DNA from 2 places in the Synechococcus sp. BIOS-E4-1 genome. Region 2 is predicted to be linked to the other one. Evidence: predicted binding sites of a transcription regulator. Region 2 holds the regulator's gene; the other holds the start of a gene.
The links. Region 2 encodes HrcA, which represses chaperone genes, less so after heat shock. Its sites were predicted from a motif close to TTAGCACTCNNNNNNNNNGAGTGCTAA; they were not measured.
Positions count from the first base shown of each region.

Region 1: the regulator HrcA is predicted to act here: its motif matches at 3,176-3,202, upstream of groES (co-chaperone GroES).

Region 1 is NZ_CP047935.1:2,590,711-2,600,568, reverse strand. Features, by position in the region: gene secG (preprotein translocase subunit SecG) at 1-146, shown strand, start outside; gene SynBIOSE41_RS14175 (MscL family protein) at 632-994, opposite strand; gene groL (chaperonin GroEL) at 1,104-2,738, opposite strand; gene groES (co-chaperone GroES) at 2,813-3,124, opposite strand; gene atpD (F0F1 ATP synthase subunit beta) at 3,344-4,807, shown strand; gene atpC (ATP synthase F1 subunit epsilon) at 4,887-5,297, shown strand; gene SynBIOSE41_RS14150 (M23 family metallopeptidase) at 5,464-6,189, opposite strand; gene SynBIOSE41_RS14145 (30S ribosomal protein PSRP-3) at 6,578-7,081, opposite strand; gene SynBIOSE41_RS14140 (TIGR01548 family HAD-type hydrolase) at 7,207-7,947, shown strand; gene SynBIOSE41_RS14135 (aminopeptidase P N-terminal domain-containing protein) at 7,962-9,314, opposite strand; gene SynBIOSE41_RS14130 (CNNM domain-containing protein) at 9,368-9,858, shown strand, end outside.
Region 2 is NZ_CP047935.1:2,973,762-2,983,619, forward strand. Features, by position in the region: gene SynBIOSE41_RS16310 (DUF3352 domain-containing protein) at 1-1,286, opposite strand, end outside; gene SynBIOSE41_RS16315 (rhodanese-like domain-containing protein) at 1,364-1,714, shown strand; gene SynBIOSE41_RS16320 (heat-inducible transcriptional repressor HrcA) at 1,855-2,847, shown strand; gene trpB (tryptophan synthase subunit beta) at 2,865-4,115, opposite strand; gene SynBIOSE41_RS16330 (class I SAM-dependent methyltransferase) at 4,155-5,114, opposite strand; gene SynBIOSE41_RS16335 (translation initiation factor) at 5,153-5,479, shown strand; gene cysC (adenylyl-sulfate kinase) at 5,545-6,192, shown strand; gene SynBIOSE41_RS16345 (AI-2E family transporter) at 6,173-7,255, opposite strand; gene SynBIOSE41_RS16350 (oxidoreductase) at 7,275-7,814, opposite strand; gene purE (5-(carboxyamino)imidazole ribonucleotide mutase) at 7,895-8,482, opposite strand; gene SynBIOSE41_RS16360 (N-acetylglucosamine-6-phosphate deacetylase) at 8,516-9,670, shown strand; gene bchM (magnesium protoporphyrin IX methyltransferase) at 9,695-9,858, shown strand, end outside.

The DNA.
Region 1 (9,858 bases), 380 kb from region 2:
ATGGCATGGGTGGGCTCGCCGCTAGCGGAAGCACTTCCTTTACAAGTGCCAGCAGCGCGGAAGCAACCCTCAACCGAATCACCTGGACCACCCTGGCCATCTTTCTCACGCTGGCTGTGATCCTCAGTGCCGGCTGGCTGAACTGAATCAGCAGAGCCGACAACAACAGGCCCCACCCAATCGGGACCCAATGAAACCGGGGAAAACCAATTCTTTGCGGATAAGCCTCCTCACCGTGCTCATTCCCGTCGACTCCGCGGTTTTCAACCTCTTCCGACACGCGGAACGTCAGACCAGGGCCTCGCAACAGTCCTGCGATGAGCAGCGTCCCTAACGTCGCCGATCCATAAGCCACCAGCACGGCCTGAAACTGGCGCCGATCAATTCCAGCCTGTTTTCGCCCCCGAGAGCCGCAACATTCGCAGCAGCATGTTGCAGCGCGGAACTCAGCAGCTGAAATCCTGGAGCGACCAGGAGAGCGATCAAAAATCGCCTCAGTCGGGGCTGGCACGTATTGAGCGTAACCATCGATACCACTTCAGCACCTCTGAGCCAAAAACTGTTCATTAAGAACATTTGGCGAAGCTCGCGGCACTCCGAGATCGACGGTTCGACAGCAACGCCCTGAAGGCTAAGCGTCGCTTTCAGGAGACTCCAGACCGCGCAGTTTCTCCACGCCTGAGGTGGCCAACCGCTCAGAGCGATTGATCACCTTGATGATCAGAAACAGGGCCCAGCCCACGAGAAGAGAATTGAGTACAACATCGAGAATTCGGCCAATTGCAAGCTCCCCGTCGAAATAGGGAATCGCCAGGCTCTGCCAGCCACCACCACGCACGAGAGGGTTCAGCAGAGGCATGAGGAGATCTTTGCTGATCGCGTCAACGATCTGCTGAAACTGCGTGCCGACCACCACTGCAATGGCAAGATTCAGAGCATTGCCCTTCTGGAAGAAGAACTCCTTGAACTCGCGCAACCAACGACGAAAAAACATCACAGGACCTGGGAGATACTTCATTCAATCCTGAGCCGGGCACAAAAAAAACCCCGCAAAAGCGGGGCTTGATCGGCCGCCGAGGCGGCTCTGGTTGAGAAGCAGCGAATTAATAGTCGAAATCGCCACCGCCCATGCCGCCACCGGCTGGTGCGGCGTCTTTTTTCTCGGGCATGTCAGCAACGATGCATTCGGTGGTCAGCACCATGCCTGCGATTGACGCAGCGTTTTGCAGACCGGAACGCGTCACCTTGGCAGGGTCGACAATGCCGGCAGCCAGCATGTCGACATAGTCACCGTTGGCAGCGTTATAGCCATCGTTGAAGGCCTTGGCCTTCACGTTTTCAGCCACAACGGCCCCGTTGACACCTGCGTTCTCAGCGATGCGCATCAGTGGTGCAGTCAGAGCGGCAGCCACGATATTGGCTCCGATCAGCTCCTCACCCTCCAGGCTGGACGAGGCCCACTGCTCGAGCGTGGGTGCCAGGTGAGCAAGGGTGGTGCCACCGCCAGGCACGATGCCTTCTTCCACAGCAGCTTTGGTCGCGTTGATGGCATCCTCAAGGCGAAGCTTCTTGTCCTTCATCTCGGTTTCGGTGGCAGCACCCACCTTCACCACGGCAACACCACCGGCGAGCTTGGCCAGTCGCTCCTGAAGCTTCTCCTTGTCGTAGGTGGACTCGGTTTCATCCATCTGCTTGCGGATCTGCTCACAACGCGCTTTCACGGCCACATCATTGCCTTCGGCCACGATGGTGGTGGTGTCCTTGTTGATGGTCACGCGACGCGCAGTGCCGAGCATCTCGATCTTGGCGTTCTCAAGCTTCAGACCGGCGTCTTCGGTGATCAGCTGACCATTGGTCAGCACAGCCATGTCTTCCAGCATGGCCTTACGGCGGTCACCAAAACCAGGAGCTTTTACTGCAGCCACATTCAGGACACCGCGGAGACGGTTCACCACCAGGGTGGCAAGAGCTTCCTTCTCAATGTCCTCAGCGATGATCAGCAGAGGCTTGCCAGTGCGGGCAATCTGCTCGAGCACGGGCACGAGATCCTGCACGAGGCCGATCTTTTTGTCAGTGAGCAGGATGTAGGGCTCGTCCAGGACGGCTTCCATTCGCTCGGTGTCGGTGGCGAAGTAGGGAGAGATATATCCCTTGTCAAAGCGCATTCCCTCGGTGACCTCCAGTTCGGTGGTCATCGACTTGCCCTCTTCCAGGGAAATCACGCCTTCCTTGCCAACTTTGTCCATGGCATCGGCGATCATCCGGCCCACTTCCTCGTCGTTACCAGCGGAAATGGTGCCCACCTGGGCGATGGCATTGCTGTCGGCAATCGGCTTGGCGTTTTCTTTGATCTTGTCGACCAGAAAATCGGACGCTTTGTCGATGCCTTTTTTAAGGGTGATGGCATTGGCACCGGCGGCAACATTGCGCAGGCCAGCCTTGACCATTGCATGGGCCAGAACGGTCGCAGTGGTGGTGCCGTCACCGGCTGCGTCATTGGTCTTGGATGCAGCCTGACGAATCAGAGCAACGCCGGTGTTCTCAATATGGTCCTCGAGTTCGATCTCTTTGGCGATGGTGACACCGTCATTGATGATCTGGGGAGCACCGAACTTCTTTTCAAGAACAACGTTGCGACCCTTGGGGCCGAGGGTCACAGCAACGGACTCGGCCAGGATGTCAATGCCCTTCTCAAGAGCGCGGCGAGCGTTCTCGTTGTAAATGATGCGCTTGGCCATGGGGGCGGAAATGGATGGAAAGGAATAGTTGGTGACTACCGACCTGTCTCAAGCTCGTGGCAGTCAGGGGCCGGTCAGTTGACGATGGCGAGAATGTCCTTCTCGGACAGGAGCACGAACTCATCGCTTCCGAGCTTGATGTCGGTGCCTGCGTACTTGCTGTAGAGGACCTTGTCGCCAACGCCCACTTCAGGAGACTGGCGGGAACCGTCGTCGTTGCGCTTACCAGGGCCAACTTGAACGACTTCGCCCACCTGAGGCTTTTCCTTGGCGGTGTCGGGGAGCAGGATGCCGCCGGAGGTTTTCTCCTCGGATTCTGAAACCTTGACGAAAACGCGATCGCCGAGGGGCTTAACAGTGGAGACGCTGAGAGAAACAGCTGCCATGGGTTCTTGCAGGAGCAGGGACAGTGCGCCGAAGCGCCGATGCGACTCGAGCTGGCACTCAAGGTCGTCGAGTGCCAACATATGTCCGGGTTCTGCACTTCGGCCACGGGACAAGCGTGCGGGTGACCGAACCACTCCCCCCACTCTCGCGACGGTGGTATCGTTGCCCCGCTCAGGAAGGGATAGCCCTAGACGCTTCCCTCTCACACCCCCTTACTTATGGCCGCTGCTGCTCCCGCCTCCGCCGGTACCAAGGGCGTTGTCCGCCAGGTGATTGGCCCGGTTCTGGACGTGGAATTCCCCGCCGGCAAGCTGCCCAAAATTCTCAACGCTCTTCGCATCGAAGCCACCAACACTGCCGGGCAGAAGGTCGCTCTAACCGCTGAAGTTCAACAGCTGCTGGGTGATCACCGTGTTCGCGCCGTTGCCATGAGTGCCACCGACGGCCTCGTTCGTGGCATGGAGGCCCTCGATACCGGTGCACCGATTTCAGTGCCCGTTGGCGAAGGAACCCTTGGTCGCATTTTCAATGTTCTCGGAGAGCCTGTCGACGAACAGGGACCTGTTAAGTCCGACGCGACAGCGCCGATCCACCGTTCAGCACCCAAGCTGACTGAACTGGAAACGAAGCCGAAAGTCTTTGAGACCGGCATCAAGGTGATTGACCTCCTGGCTCCTTATCGCCAGGGCGGAAAAGTTGGACTGTTCGGTGGTGCCGGCGTTGGCAAGACCGTGCTGATTCAGGAACTGATCAACAACATCGCCAAAGAACACGGTGGTGTTTCCGTGTTCGGCGGAGTGGGTGAGCGCACCCGTGAGGGCAACGACCTTTACGAGGAATTCAAGGATTCGGGCGTGATCAACGCCGATGATCTCTCCAAGTCAAAGGTGGCGCTCTGCTACGGGCAGATGAACGAGCCCCCCGGTGCTCGCATGCGTGTGGGCCTCTCAGCTCTGACGATGGCTGAGCACTTCCGCGACGTGAACAAGCAGGACGTTCTGCTGTTCATCGACAACATCTTCCGTTTCGTGCAGGCAGGCTCAGAGGTGTCCGCCCTGCTTGGACGCATGCCTTCCGCTGTGGGTTATCAGCCCACCCTCGGTACCGACGTTGGCGAACTTCAGGAGCGGATCACCTCCACTCTGGAGGGCTCCATCACCTCCATCCAGGCTGTCTACGTCCCTGCTGACGACCTGACTGACCCGGCTCCTGCAACCACCTTTGCTCATCTGGATGCCACCACGGTGCTGAATCGTGGCCTGGCCTCCAAGGGCATTTATCCAGCTGTGGATCCTCTGGACTCCACCAGCACCATGCTCCAGCCCGCTGTTGTGGGTGACGAGCATTACCGCACAGCTCGCAGCGTTCAGTCCACGCTTCAGCGCTACAAGGAACTGCAGGACATCATCGCGATTCTCGGTCTCGACGAACTCTCCGAAGATGATCGCCGCACCGTTGACCGTGCCCGCAAGATCGAGAAGTTCCTCTCTCAGCCCTTCTTTGTGGCTGAGATCTTCACCGGTATGTCCGGCAAGTACGTGAAGCTCGAGGAAACCATCAGTGGTTTCAACCAGATTCTTGCTGGCGAACTGGATCACCTCCCCGAACAGGCTTTCTACCTCGTTGGCAACATCGACGAAGTCAAGGCCAAGGCCGCGAAGATGGCCGAAGAAGCCAAGTGATGCCAACAGAGGGCATCAATACATGCCCTCTGCTCTTTTCACTTCGCCACCACGCTTTTCACCAAAACACTTCATATCCATGTCCCTCACCCTCCGTGTGCTGGCACCCGACCAGAGCGTCTTCGATGGCTCTGCTGATGAGGTGATCCTCCCCAGCACTACTGGGCAGCTGGGCATTCTCCCCGGCCACGTCTCTTTACTGGCCGCACTTGATGTGGGAGTCCTGCGTGTTCGTGCTGATGGAAGTTGGAAATCCATCGCCCTGATGGGTGGGTTTGCAGAAGTGGAGGCCGACGATGTCACCGTGCTCGTCAACTCAGCTGAATTAGGAAGCTCGATTGACGGCAATTCTGCTGAAAGCGAATTGCAGGCTGCACGCAACGCCGTCAATAAATTGGAAGGACAGCCGACCTCTCCTGAGAAAGTCAAAGCCCAACAAAGCCTTAATCGCGCAAGAGCCCGCGCACAGGCAGCGATCAATCAAAGCTGATTGATTATCAATGCAACTGCCCCAGCAGTTTCACATTCGGGGCAAGACATTAAGACAACATCAATTTTTAATCTTGGCGTAGCCCCTTACAGGCTCAGCTCATATCAATCTACAAAAGAATCGATGCAGCTCAAGCCTGTTAACAACCAGTCATTAATCCCAAGGTTCATACCTTTTCTTCGATTGTGATTCCCTTCAAGAATGAAGCGGGATCAATTGCGATATCTTCTGGTGATCTGATCTCAAAATGGAGATGAGGTCCAGTGCTGCGACCTGTATTGCCCATCCTGGCGATCAGATCACCGCGACTGACACTCTCACCAACCCGAGCAAGAATCTCATTGCAATGCGCGTAGCGCGTCTTGTAACCATCAGGATGCAAAATTTCGACCATCAGTCCATAAGCACCTAAAGAGTCTGCGAAAATCACTCGTCCAGAGCGCGAAGCACGAATGGATGTTCCAACGTGATTGGCAATATCAATGCCTGAATGATGCCGTGACCAGCGCGGCCCAAAGCCCGAAGTGAAAACACCTGAAGCTGGCAAAGAATAAGCTTTCAGCAACAACTCGTTCAGATAATCGGCGAAGGATGCGAACGAACAAACCTGAGCAAGAGAATCGGATTCCGTTTCATAGCTCTCGACAGACCACGCCACTTGAGGAAGCAATACAGAATCACCGACAACAACGGGAGATTCCTGCAAACAATATTGCTCAAACAAAGCAATCATGGATCGCTTGTTCAACAGTTGCTGAGAAGCCTGAAAAACATTTTTTCCACGCTTTCCGCTAAGGCCAGACATCTCAGATTCCTGAAACTTGAATTGACCAACGTCATTCAAGATTTCCAGGCTCGATGTGGCTGCAAAGGTTGCAGAGGAACAGGCCAAGTGCGAACAAGGAGGAGAAGGAAATCAACCCATCAAAAATATTCCGTAAGACTGTAACAGACTATTGCGGACCCCAGATAGCCATATTCGCTGGGATTGGCGATCAGTATCACTCTCAATGAATCAAATGATAATTCTGATGCATGGCCGCATCAACAGCAGCACTCAAGGCAAACCAGCCTTGACCCGAACACCATTAAATGCTGCCTTCAATCAGCCAGAGAAGATCTACGCCATCAATTCACAACTGCACCAAGTAAACATTCTGAAAACAATCCGATCATCGGGACAAAGGCTGCGGCAGCTTGCAAGAAAACTGCTCTCTCGACATTAAAAAGCAGGCAATGAATTGCCTGCTAGAAACGAACAAAATTCTGCTCAATGTCAATCAAGCGGTACCGCAGAAGGTCACATCAGGGAACTTGAGCTTGGCATCATCCAAACTCTTGCCCTTGCCTTCTTCCTGCCAGTAATTGATCACTTCAGTGGCTTTGTTCAACACCTCAACGCGTTCGTTATCGGTGATCCAGGACTTACCTTCAAGTTCACTTTTCAGAGTTTCCCAGGCATCTTCACGAGGCCAGAAAAAGTAAGCCGTCAAAGGACTGGGACCACCACCAACAATTTGATCAACGGCAAGCGCCACGTTGTCGGGCAACCAGAGAATCTTCAACAGGAAGCGTCCCTCATCGGCCTTCGGGGTGTATCCGGATGGCACTCCATCAGCATCGATCGTGGCTGATGCCAACGCAGCACTGCCGCCACGCATCACCGGACGACCTTCCTTCGGCTCCTGCTGCTGATCGGCCTCAGTGCTCTGAGGAGCCTGATCAGCTGCTGCTGCCTCTGTCACGACCTCTTGGTCGACGGCAGCTCCTTCGGAAACCGTCATGGTGTCAGCGCTCAAGAATCAAGGACAAAGAACTAATCTACCAGCCGCCAAAACCCATCCCCCTGGACCGGCATCCATCCACCAGCCAGCTTCTGCTGTTCGATATCGACGGAGTGATCCGCGACGTGTCAGGCAGTTACCGCAGAGCCCTCCAGGCAACTGTGGAGCACTACAGCGGCTGGCTGCCAGCACCGTCCTGCATCGACGCCCTCAAGGGCGAAGGACGCTGGAACAACGACTGGGACGCAAGCCTCGAGCTGCTGCGCCGGCATGGCGCATCCCTGCCCTCCAGACGGGACCTGATCGATGTCTTCAGCGATTTCTACTTCGGTGGCGATCCCGATGGCGATCCAAGCGCCTGGACGGGATACATCAGTGATGAACCCTTGCTGGTGCGACGGGACTTCTTTGCCACGCTGGATCAAAACGGTTGGCGTTGGGGATTTGTGAGTGGCGCGGAGCCTCCATCCGCACGTTTCGTGCTGCAGCAGCGACTGGGACTGGTCAATCCCCCTCTGGTCGCCATGGGCGATGCCCCTGACAAGCCTGAACCCGGTGGTCTTTTGCAGCTCAGCGACAGTCTCTTGCCCCATCGCAGCGGGGGGGTCGTCGCCTATCTGGGTGACACGGTTGCCGATGTCAAGACTGTTCTCAATGCCAGGGTCCAACGCCCCGATCGTCAATGGATCAGTCTCGCGGTGTCGCCACCGCATCTTCTGCCCGGCAGCAAGGAGAGAAGCGTCTATGAACGGCAACTGATCGCCGCCGGCGCGGATCTGGTCCTCTCCAGTACTGAAGCAGCCATTCAATGGTCGATGGGCAGCAACGGCTCTGAACTTCTGGGCCACTCAACATCCGATCGCTGACGCTGCTGGGCCTCCTAGCGCTCCATGTCTTCCACGGCTTTGAGAGCTGCGGAAGTGAGCACTTCATGACCGCAGGGGACTTCGCCAAGGTCCCTGACCGCAACATCGTCCTCGATGCGAATACCGATGCCCTTCCAGCGCTCGTCAATCGCAGGCTGTCCCTCGGGAACCGCAAGCCGGTCACTGACGTAAAGACCAGGTTCCACCGTCAGCACCATGCCGGGTTCCAGCTCCACGTGATGCTCCCCGAGCCGATAGGCGCCGACGTCATGTACGTCCAACCCCAGCCAGTGCCCGGTTCGGTGCATGTACAGATGGCGATAGCAGCCCTGCTCAATCAGACCATCCACCTCTCCCTCCAGAAGGCCCAGATCCACAAGACCCTCCACCAGAACACGCACAGCCGCGTCATGAACGTCCTCGGCGGTATGCCCTGGCTTAACCCGGCGAATCGCCGCTTCCTGTGCCGCCAACACCAGGCAATAAAGCTCCCGCTGCTCGCCACTGAAGCGACCGCTCACCGGGAACGTCCGCGTGATGTCCCCGTTGTAGTAATCGCGAAGTGAGCAACCCGCATCGATCAGCAGCAGATCTCCGTCTTGAAGGACTGCGCTGTTGTCGATGTAATGCAGAACACAGGCATTGTCTCCGCCGGCGACGATCGAGCCGTAGGCGGCTCCACGGGCCCCTGACTCAAGGAAATGCTGTTCGATCAGAGCCTGAATCTGTCGCTCGTTCATCCCAGGGCGCACGGCAGCTCTAGCCAGCTCATGGGCGGAAGCAGAGATCCGCCCGGCTTCACGCAGACGTTCCAGTTCAGCGGGTTGCTTGCGCAAGCGCATCCGATGCAGCAGCGGGCAGGGTGCAAGCAGCGCCAGTGCAGCCCTGCCGGTACGCGATGCCCGATCCAGTTGCGCACCCCACGAACGCAACACCAGGGGTTCGATCGATGGATGGCTGCCGACACGGAAAGCGATGCCCTCCGCACCGTCCAGGTATTGCGGCAGCAGGGCATCGAGCTCCTGGCGCGGATGCGAGAGATCAGCACCGAAGCGCTCCACTGCACCCTCACACCCCCAACGTCGACCGGTCCAGACCTCAGCAGCTGGCTCACGGGGATTCACAAAGAGCACAAACCGCTCACCCTCGGGGCGATGTGGCAGGAAAAGGGCCACGGCATCGGGCTCATCAAACCCGGTCAGGTACCAGAAATCACTGTTCTGGCGGAAGGGCCACTCCGTATCGGCGTGGTGAGTGACCAGGGTCGACGCTGGAATCACTGCAGCGGCCTCACCCAGTTCTGCCATGAACCGCTCACGGCGATCCGCGAACAGCTGAGCATCAAAAACAGGGGCGAGATCAGCCACGACAGAGACAGGGCACCGGAGAAACGTCAGGATGGCAGTCAAAGCGTCCGCGCATGACCTCCGACCTGCTGATCCTTCTCTTGTTGGTGGTGGTGGTGCTGACCGGATCCGCCCTCTGCTCCGGGGTGGAAGCAGCGCTGCTGACCGTGAATCCGGTGCGAGTGCATGAACTGGCAGCCCGGCCGAAACCTGTGGCCGGAGCCCGCAGGCTGGCGCAGCTGCGGCTGCGCCTGGGTCGAACCCTGTCGGTGCTAGCGATCACCAATAACGGCTTCAACATCTTCGGAAGCCTGATGCTCGGCGGCTATGCCTCCTGGGTGTTCACGGAAAAGATGGACGCGGGAAATGGTGCTCTGGCCCTGTTCTCTGTCAGCCTCACGGTTCTGGTGATTCTGCTCGGGGAGATCCTGCCCAAGGCGATCGGAAGCCGCCTGGCATTGCCGGTCTCGCTAGCAAGCGCTCCGGTTCTTCACTGGCTTGGCGTTTTCATGCGACCGCTGGTGCTGCTGCTGGAGCGACTCCTTCCTGCGATCACGGAAGAGAG
Region 2 (9,858 bases):
AGCTCAGCCTGCAGCGACTCCTCGCCGCGACGGCGCTGACGGGCAAGACGGGTCCAGACCTGAACAGACTGGCCTTCGCTGTCGAGGGTTGAGCCTGTCAATCCGAGCTGCTGAAGCTTCCCATCCACCATGTCGGGATCGGGACGGTTAGGCCGGGTGCCCAGCACCCAGCCCTGCGGCCCCTGTTGCCAGAGCATGGGCCCCTCGTCAAGTCCGACGACCGCAGCCGCGGCCCCGGTCGGAACGGATTCCAGCGACTGCCGCAGAAGGGGAGCAATCCACTGGGCCAGGGGCTCATTGGCATCGGCAGCCAGCAGAGCTGCAGGGTTCGTCAGCAGTGCGACTGTCTCCGCATCACCGCCGGCATCTCTCAGTAATGCATCGCTGTCGGTCATCTGAGACACCACAGGAATCCGAGGCTCACGGAAGTGGACCACGGCATCAAGCGCCAGATCAGAGCCCTGCGGTGTCAGCGCTGCCACCAGCCCCTGCAGGTCTTCGCGGGCCGTGATCACGGAGGGGACCCCCAGCCAGCGGTCCATGGCAGCAGGGTTGGCAATCAGAACAGCGGCACCGCGACCGAAGCTCTGCAGATCAGATGCCAGAACAGGGTCTCCAAGCTGATGCTGACTTTCCAGCTGGGAGACATCAAGCGCCTGTTCAAGCACACCTCGCCCTGAAGCCAGCAACAGCAGATCGTCATCAATCAAGGCCGTGGCGATCGGTTGTGGATCCCTTCCCAGCAGGGCACCACGACCGCTGATCAGTCCCATGCCGCGGTAGCGGGAAATCTGCAGATCCGTGCCTGCCAGGCTGCGGGTCTGCCAGAAACGCTGCAGAAAGCGTTTGGCCCCGTCTTGATCGCGGCTCGACAGTGCCAGGACCCAGCCCTCCTTGGGTTGTTCACCGGACTGCTGAGCCGGAGCGTCCAGCAGGGCAAAGCTGACCTCGGGCCCAATCCAGCCGGCCAGCTCCGTTTCGAAGTCAAGTCCGGCCAGAGCAAAAACACCATCTCTGAGCTGACGGGTGCTTTCATTCACCACGTGGCGTTGGCGAACTGGTGCAACAGCCTGGGCATAGGCAGGTACCTGACGTGGATCAACCAGCCAATGCAAGGTCAGGGCTGCATCACTGGGCATGAAACGTGCAGCCCGGGGCAACTCAAGTGACCGGTCCATGATCCGCAGCGGGCTCTGACGAGCCATGGCCCACCAGAACCCCAGTGCGAGCGTGAGCAGCACCATGGCCACGGCGACCAGAGCCAACAGGAACGAGCGCCCTTTCATGAACAGGCGGTGAAGCACATGGTGCTCATCTTCTATCCATCCACGGAGCTGTGCCAGCCCGACGCCAGACTGAAGCGATGAATGGACCCACCCCCAAACCCCTTAAAGCCAGGGAACTGAACGACTGGCTCAGCCAGAACGCCGATTTGACCGTTGTGGATGTGCGGGAGCAACAAGAGTTGGCGATCGCTCCATTTCCACATCCGGTCCGGCATTTGCCCCTGAGTGATGCTGAAAACTGGATGGGCAGCATTGATGAGCTGCTGCCAGAGGATGGCTCGATCGTGGTGCTATGCCATGCCGGTGTACGCAGCTGGAATTTCGGTTGCTGGCTGCTCGAGAATCGGCCGTCACTGGACGTGTGGAACCTCGAGGGTGGCATTGACGCCTGGAGCGTCATGGTGGATTCGGCAGTGCCGCGCTACTGAACACCGCCCCACTGATCGCCCCGCCACTGATCGCTGCGCTACTGATCGTTGCGCCAGTCAGCCCAACAGCGTGCATTCATGACAGGAACGAATCGTCGTTTCGGATTCTTCGTAGGATCGACACCTGCAAGGTGCTCCCCGTGAAGCCGCTGCCCCGTCGACAGCAGGAGGTCCTTCAGGCCACGGTCCACCATTACGTCGACACCATCGAACCGGTGGGCAGCAGAGCCTTGGTGCAGCGATTCGGGATCAAGGCCAGTTCGGCCACGGTGCGCTCGGCCATGGGAGCTCTCGAGCAACGTGGACTCCTGACTCAACCCCACACCTCGGCGGGTCGGGTTCCAAGCCCCCAGGGCTACCGCCACTATGTGGACTGCCTGCTGCCCGAACCCGGCGCGGGGGCCCATCACCTGGAGCGGGAATTGACCCAGCTGAGTCTGCGCTGGGCGGCACTGGATGATCTGCTGCTGCAGCTGGCGCGCCGGCTGACGGATTTCACAGGACTGATGAGCCTGATCAGCCCGCCGCAACGATCCCAGAGCCAGCTCCGAACCATTCGCCTGGTCCGCAGTGAAGATCGCCTGCTGGTGATGCTCGTGGGCGATTCCAGCCAGGCCGATCACCTCAATCTGCGGCTGCCCCACGGCTGTGCCGGTCAGGTGGAAGCCCTGGAACGCTGGACCTCAGACCAGCTTTTGCAGGCCGGGACACTGGACTGGAGCTCTCTTCCACAGCAGCTGCAACCCTGTGGGAAGGCACTCAAGGATGCCCTGGAAAACGGGAATCCCTCTCATCGCCCGATCGAGCAGGCACCTCTGGTGCATGGGGTGTCGAGGCTGGTGGCCGAACCCGAATTCAGTGACAGCGCCAGAGTGAGACCTCTTCTCGACCTCATGGACAGCGATCCGGCAGCATTTGTTCCCGCGCCTGCCTGGTCCGACGGAAGAGTCTGGATCGGCCAGGAGCATCCGCAGACAGCACTCAGCCGCTGCTCAGTCGTGCATGCCAGCTATCGCAGCGGTGACGGAGGTGTGGGACAGGTTGCCCTGATCGGGCCGATGCGGATGGCCTACGCAACAGCCCGTGCAGCCGTGAACTCCGTCGCAGTCACCCTGGAGCGCTTGCTTAGCTGAGCATGCGCTCTGACACTTCAGAGTGCGTCGCCAAGCTGATCAGCGACCGTGTTCACGTCCTTGTCACCACGTCCAGAGCAGTTCAGCACAACTTCAGTGCCGTCCGGCAGGGTTGGACAGAGGATCTCTAGCCAGGCGAATGCATGGGCTGTTTCAAGGGCAGGAATGATGCCCTCCAGTCGACTCACAAGTTGCAACGCATGGAGCGCTTGCGCATCAGTGACGGCGCCGTACTCGGCCCGTCCGATCTCGCGCAGATAGCTGTGTTCAGGACCGACCCCGGGGTAATCCAGGCCGGCGCTGATCGAATGAGCTTCCTGCACCTGCCCGTCCTGATCCTGCAGCAACAGGCTCATGGCACCGTGAAGCACTCCGACCGTGCCTTCAGTCATCGTGGCGGCATGACGGCCTGTGGAGACACCATCACCGGCAGCCTCAACTCCGATCAGACGCACATCGCTGCACTCCACGAAGGGATGAAACAGCCCCATGGCGTTGGAACCCCCACCAACACAGGCCATCAGCACGTCCGGCAAACGGCCGAACGCTTGCTGACACTGTTCCCTTGCTTCCTCGCCGATCACCGCATGGAAGTCGCGGACCAGCATCGGATAGGGATGGGGACCCGCCACTGATCCGAGGATGTAATGCGTGGTCTCCACATTCGTCACCCAGTCACGAATGGCCTCACTGGTGGCGTCCTTGAGTGTGGCTGTGCCGGCGGTGACAGGCTGAACGCTGGCACCAAGAAGACGCATGCGGAACACATTCAGAGCCTGACGGCGCATGTCTTCAGCACCCATGTACACCACACACTCCAGGCCGAAGCGGGCGCAGACCGTGGCCGTGGCGACCCCGTGCTGACCAGCTCCTGTCTCCGCAATGATCCGCTTTTTGCCCATTCGCAAGGCCAGCAGCGCCTGCCCCAGTGCATTGTTGATTTTGTGAGCACCGGTGTGGTTAAGGTCCTCACGCTTCAACCAGATCCTGGGTCCGCCGTCACTGCGGCGGTAGTGCGCAGTGAGCCGCTCCGCCTCATAAAGAGGTGTGGCCCTGCCCACGTAGTTGCGCAACAGGCGGTTGAGCTCGGCTGTGAAAGCCGGATCGTTCCAGGCCTCCGCCGCGGCCTTCTCGAGCTCAGCCAGGGCAGGCATCAGAGTCTCAGGCACGTACTGACCACCGAAACGGCCGAAACGACCGGAGGAGGCTGGCCTGGAGCTGACGGCCAGGTCCTGAGCAGTGGGCTTGGGTGGCAGGGTGCTGGTCAAGATGCAGCTGACCGCGCGCGCGGCCTTTGAAGCGTCGGTTCAGCGTAAGCAGGCAATCACGCGATGCCGTGGATCACAGGCAGTGATTTGAAGATTCCGGAACCCTGCTGCCCGCAGAGCCGCCGCCATGTCGAGGCTGAAGTACTGCTCGATGTAGGGCTCGGTGCTTTTCAGCAATGTGGCGACCGCCGCCGGCAGGCGCTGAAGAACGGAAGAGGCGGGATCCTGGTCAACCATCAACAAAGCACCTCCTGGCCGCAGCAAGCGCGCAGCTTCCCCCAAAACGGCGTGGGTGGCGTCCTGAGGCAGCTCATGGCAGACGAACTGGAGGCTGATCAGGTCAAAGGACGCATCCGCCAAACCTGTGTCCTCCGCGGCTGCATGCAACCAGCCATCCACCAGTCTCTCCCGATCCCGCACCCGGGCGACCGCGAGCATGTCGGGTGAAAGATCCAGACCCTGAATCCGAGGTGCGGGCTCTTGGCGCTGCTCAGCCCGCTCACGCAACCAGCGGCCGAGATGCAGGGTGCTCACACCCACTGAACAGCCAAGATCGAGCACCTGATCAATGGAGTCGTTCAGGAAGGGCGCCACGACGCGATGGATCTCATCCCTCAGGCGGGTCTGCGCCACGGACGGCGCCAGCGATTCCTCCGGCCAGATGCGCAGGGCCATGGCATCGGTGGCCTGCTCCGCTTCGGCAGCAGCCTGCCAGCAGAGGTTGCCCTGTTCATAGGCATGGAAACGCGCCACGTAATAGGCCGGCGGCACAAGGCCGGGAGTGATGGTGCTCGACAACAACGGCGCTGCAGCCTGCTGCAGTTCCCGGCGACGGACTCTCCAGGGAATGCCGTTACGTTCTGCAGTGCGAATAATCAGCTGTCGTGCCTGGAAGAACAGGGGACGCCTCAGCAGAGCGATACCGATCAGACGTTCGATCCAGCGACCAAGGCCCTGGCTTGAGTCAGCCCATCGAGGCGTAGACGCAGAGTCGGTCATCACGAGAACGGCAGGATGGTGTCGGATGCGCAGAAGCGATGCCGAAAGGCGGGTGGCAGGAATTCGGTAACACAGACAGTCTGCAGCGGCCGAGCGGCCCAGGGAAGCAACCGACCGCGAAAGCCCAGCAGATGGTTCGAGTGCAGCCGACCCGAGGTGGAAAGGGCGGCAAGACAGTGACAGTGATCCGCGGTCTGGAGCTCAACCAAGAAGGCCTCAAAGCACTGCTGAAGAAACTCAAGACACGCATCGGCAGCGGTGGCACCGCAAAAGACGGCCTGATCGAACTTCAAGGCGATCAGGTGGAGATGGCGCTGGAACTGCTCAACAAAGAGGGGTACCGACCCAAGCGAGCTGGGGGCTGAGGCCAATGCAGGCTTGGAGAGATACAAGCTGAGGGACAATGGCGGCCCGAGACCGCCGGATCCCCATGACCGCTTCGTCCAGCTACGGCAAGCTCACCAACCAGGGTGCGTCCACCAACATCGCCTGGCATCAGGCATCGGTTGACCGAGCAGCCCGCGCTGAACAACGGGGACACCGCAGCGCCATCCTCTGGTTCACAGGCCTGAGCGGTGCAGGCAAGAGCACACTCGCCAATGCGGTCAATCAGGCCCTGTTCAAGCGGGGACTTACCACCTACGTGCTCGACGGCGACAACATTCGCCATGGCCTCTGCAAGGACCTGGGTTTTTCCGATGCCGACCGCGAGGAGAACATCCGCCGCATCGGAGAGGTATCCAAACTCTTTCTGGATTCCGGTGCCATCGTTTTGACGGCATTCGTCTCGCCGTTCCGTGCTGACCGCGACAAGGCACGCAACCTGGTGAGCGAAGGTGATTTCATCGAAATCTTCTGTGCCGCTGATCTGAACGTGTGCGAACAGCGCGATACCAAAGGTCTCTATGCGAAGGCACGTGCTGGCGAAATCAAAGAATTCACGGGGATCTCAAGCCCCTATGAAGCACCAGAGACCCCGGAACTCTCTGTCGACACCGGCGCAGCAGACCTCGCCAACTGCGTGGATCAGGTTGTGAACGAGCTGATCTCCCGGCAAATCATTCCGGCCCAGCACTGACGTCACTGACGACCGCGTGGATGCCCTGATGCTCTGCCCAGGCATCCACAAACGTCTTGAGGCAGCTGGCGACAGGCACTGCCAGAAGCAGACCCAACAGATCTCCGAGGCCGTAAAGGTCTCCGGCCTTCGCTCCCAGGGGCAGGGCAATCAGCAGCCAGGCTGGCTGCAGCCCCACGATGCTTCCCATCAGACGCGGCTGAATGACCTGATCGACGATCTGACCCACCACGATCGCGGCCACCAGAGTCTCGAGGCCTGTACTGGGATTCTGAAAAGCGAGTAAGCCACTCACAGCGACGATGGTCAAAGCGCTGGCATAGGGGATCAGGGTTGTGAAACCGATCAGTACTGCAAACAGCACTCCATAGGGGATCTCAAGAAGGGTGAAGACCACGATCTGACCCAGCGTCAGGATCAGCGCCAGGATCACTTGACCGCCGAAGTAACCACGGAAGGTGCGAACCAGCGTGCTGGTCACCAGAGCACGCCATTCATCAGGCAGCCAGCGAGCCAGGCCCTTCGTGATCGAGTCGCTTCCGATCAGGAAGAACACCGCCAAAACAAGCACGATCACCGTGTTGATCGTGGTGCCGAGTGTGGCCCCGAGGATGCTCAGCAAGCTCTGACTGAGCTGACTGGCCACGGTGCTTGCACGGGAGAGCAGATCACTGCTGAGGTCTCCAAACTCAGTGGGCAGTCCACGCATTGATGCCCACTCCTGAAGACGGTTGACCCACTCCTGAGCCGCCAGGAGCAGTCCAGGCAAAGCATTGATCAACTGACCAAGCTGCTCAATCAGCAGCGGCACCAGGGTCAGCGCAGCGAAGACCAGTGCACCGATCGTGGCGAGGGTGACGAACACGATCGCCACCCAGCGGCGAATCCCCCGACCGGTGAGCCAGCGGCAGGGAATATCCAGCAGGAACGCAATCAACGCCGCGGTGAGGAACAGGCCCGGAAACGGAGCCAGCGGCAGGAGAAGCTGACGGATTACGAACAGGTTGAGGGTCAGCAACGGCAGCACCAATCCCCAGCGAATCCAGGCTGGCCAGGACGTCATCGATGACAGGAGCTGCAGATCAAATTGAGCTCAGCTTTGATGTGGCATTGACGTAATGGCACCAGAAGGCGAGCCAGGCCGCAATACCGAGGAATTTTGCTCCCTCCTCAAACAATTGAACGGTTTCATAGGAAGCCGGGAAGATTCCTTGGAAAGCGTCAATCAAAACCGAAGACCCCAGGAAAACCACTGAGAGCAGGAATGAGTCTCCAGCAAACCTCTTCAAAGGTTCACGGAAACAGACGAGAAGCAACACCGTGAAGACGCTGTAAGTGACGTAGAGGAACGATTGACCCAGATAACGATCATGGACCAGAAACATGTCATCAAGGCAGAGCCACAACGAAAAACCACCACCGCAGAATGCAAACTGACTATTAACACTGGACCCTCTTATCAGATGCGTTGATGCTGCAAATAAAGCAATCGCAGCCGCAGCCATCCAGAGCAGATAGCCAACACTCGATAAAAATCCCTGACCCAATGGGGCATCGCAGGCCTGAGCCAGATCACGCAACACCTTCGTTGAGCTGATGTCCTCAGCAGCACTCCAAGCCAACGCAATCCAATACAGCAAGGCCGCTGGAAGAAGCGTTATCAAAACCGTCGAACGAATGGTCGGCCGAGATCCTGTTTGCATCATTCCATTCGCTCGAGATACTCACGACTGCCCAGATCCTTGAGGCGGGCATCCTTATCCACAACGGTGTCATGCAGCTGCTGGCGATAGGCCTCAAGTCGTTCCGCCAGCTCACCACTCTCGACGGCGAGGATCTGTGCAGCCAGCAAGCCGGCATTCAGACCACCGCCGATCGCCACCGTGGCCACCGGAATACCCCCAGGCATCTGGACGATCGAATGCAGAGAGTCGACACCGGAGAGTGCTTTGCTCTGCACCGGCACCCCGATCACAGGCAAGGTTGTGAGTGCGGCCACCATTCCTGGCAGATGGGCGGCACCGCCGGCTCCGGCCACAATCACAGCCAGACCGCGCTGGCGAGCCTGCTGGGCGAAGCTGACCATCTCCAGAGGCGTTCGGTGGGCGGACAGCACCCGCACCTCCACCGCCACGCCCAATTCTTCCAGCACCAGCACGGCAGGCTGGAGGCTGGGAAGGTCGGAATCGCTGCCCATGATCACGGCGACCCTGGGCGCGGCACCGGGATCAATGGGGGGCGATGGCAACTCGGCCACAGGCAAGAACCGGAAGGACAGCGAGACTGCCATCGTCCCGCACCGGCCTGAGGCCGGCCCAACCGCATGCGTCGGATCACCGATGTGCGTCTGCCCTGGCGCCCCGGAAGCAACGACCCTGACGGTCTGTCCTGGCTCACCCTGAATGATCACAATCTGATCACAGCTGCCGGGCCCATGCCCGCCGGTGGAGCGATGGCCGGTGAAAGCTGGCAGGGGGACAGACTCAGTCGTCGGGGGATCGACCTGCAGATCAATGGGGGGCTTGGCCTGGCCTTCACGGAACTTACGCAGCAGGATCTGCCAAGGCTCTTGCAGTTGCTGGAGCTGCTTTGGCGCGATGGCGTTGAGGCGATCGCTCCGACCCTGGTCACCTGTGCAGTGGCCCCATTACGCCAATCCCTGGCCGTGCTCCGGCAGGCCCGTGAACGGCATCAAGCCGGCCGCTGCCAGCTGCTGGGAGCACACCTGGAGGGCCCGTTCCTAGCGGAAGCACGGCGAGGTGCACACCCGCTGGAGCACATTGCTGCTCCCAGCGTCGCAGCCCTGGAGGCACGGATCGCCGGATTTGAAACCGACATCAGCCTGATCACCCTGGCGCCGGAGCAACCGGGCGCTCAGGAGTTGATCAGCCAGCTGAAGAAGCTCGGCATCCATGTGGCTCTGGGTCACAGCACAGCAGATGCCGATCAGGCAGCCCTGGCTTTCAGGCAGGGCGTCGAGATGATCACGCATGCTTTCAATGCCATGCCGGGACTGCACCACCGCGCTCCGGGACCATTGGGGGAAGCCTGCCGACGCGGAGACATTGCTCTTGGGCTGATTGCCGACGGCGTGCATGTGCATCCCACCACTGCGGTGTTGCTGCAGAGGCTGGTGGGGAATCAGCTGGTGCTGGTAAGTGATGCCCTGGCTCCCTACGGACTGGCTGATGGTGAACATCGCTGGGACGAGCGCGTGCTCCTGGTGAAAAACGGCACCTGTCGGCTTGAAGACGGCACCCTGGCCGGTGTGACCCTGCCTTTGCTCGAAGGGACCTGCAGGCTGGCCAGCTGGAGCGGTGATGCGGATGGCGCGATCTGGGCCGCCACCATGGCGCCCAGAGAAGTGCTCCAAGAGAGTCTTCAAGACTGCTTTCTGATTGGAGACGTACTGAGCAATCTGCTGCGCTGGCAATGGAACGAATCGGAACGCAAGCTGGCCTGGCGGCAGGCTGCTTAAGATTCCGCCGCTGCGAATGAATTGATGGCCCCCGAGCAACTGCTGAATGACAAGCAGGCCGAGAAAAAGGAGGTGAAGGGCTATTTCGAGACGACGGGCTTCGATCGCTGGAACCGGATTTACAGCGACAGCAATGACGTCAACAAGGTCCAGCGCAATATCAGAATCGGGCACCAGAAAACCGTTGA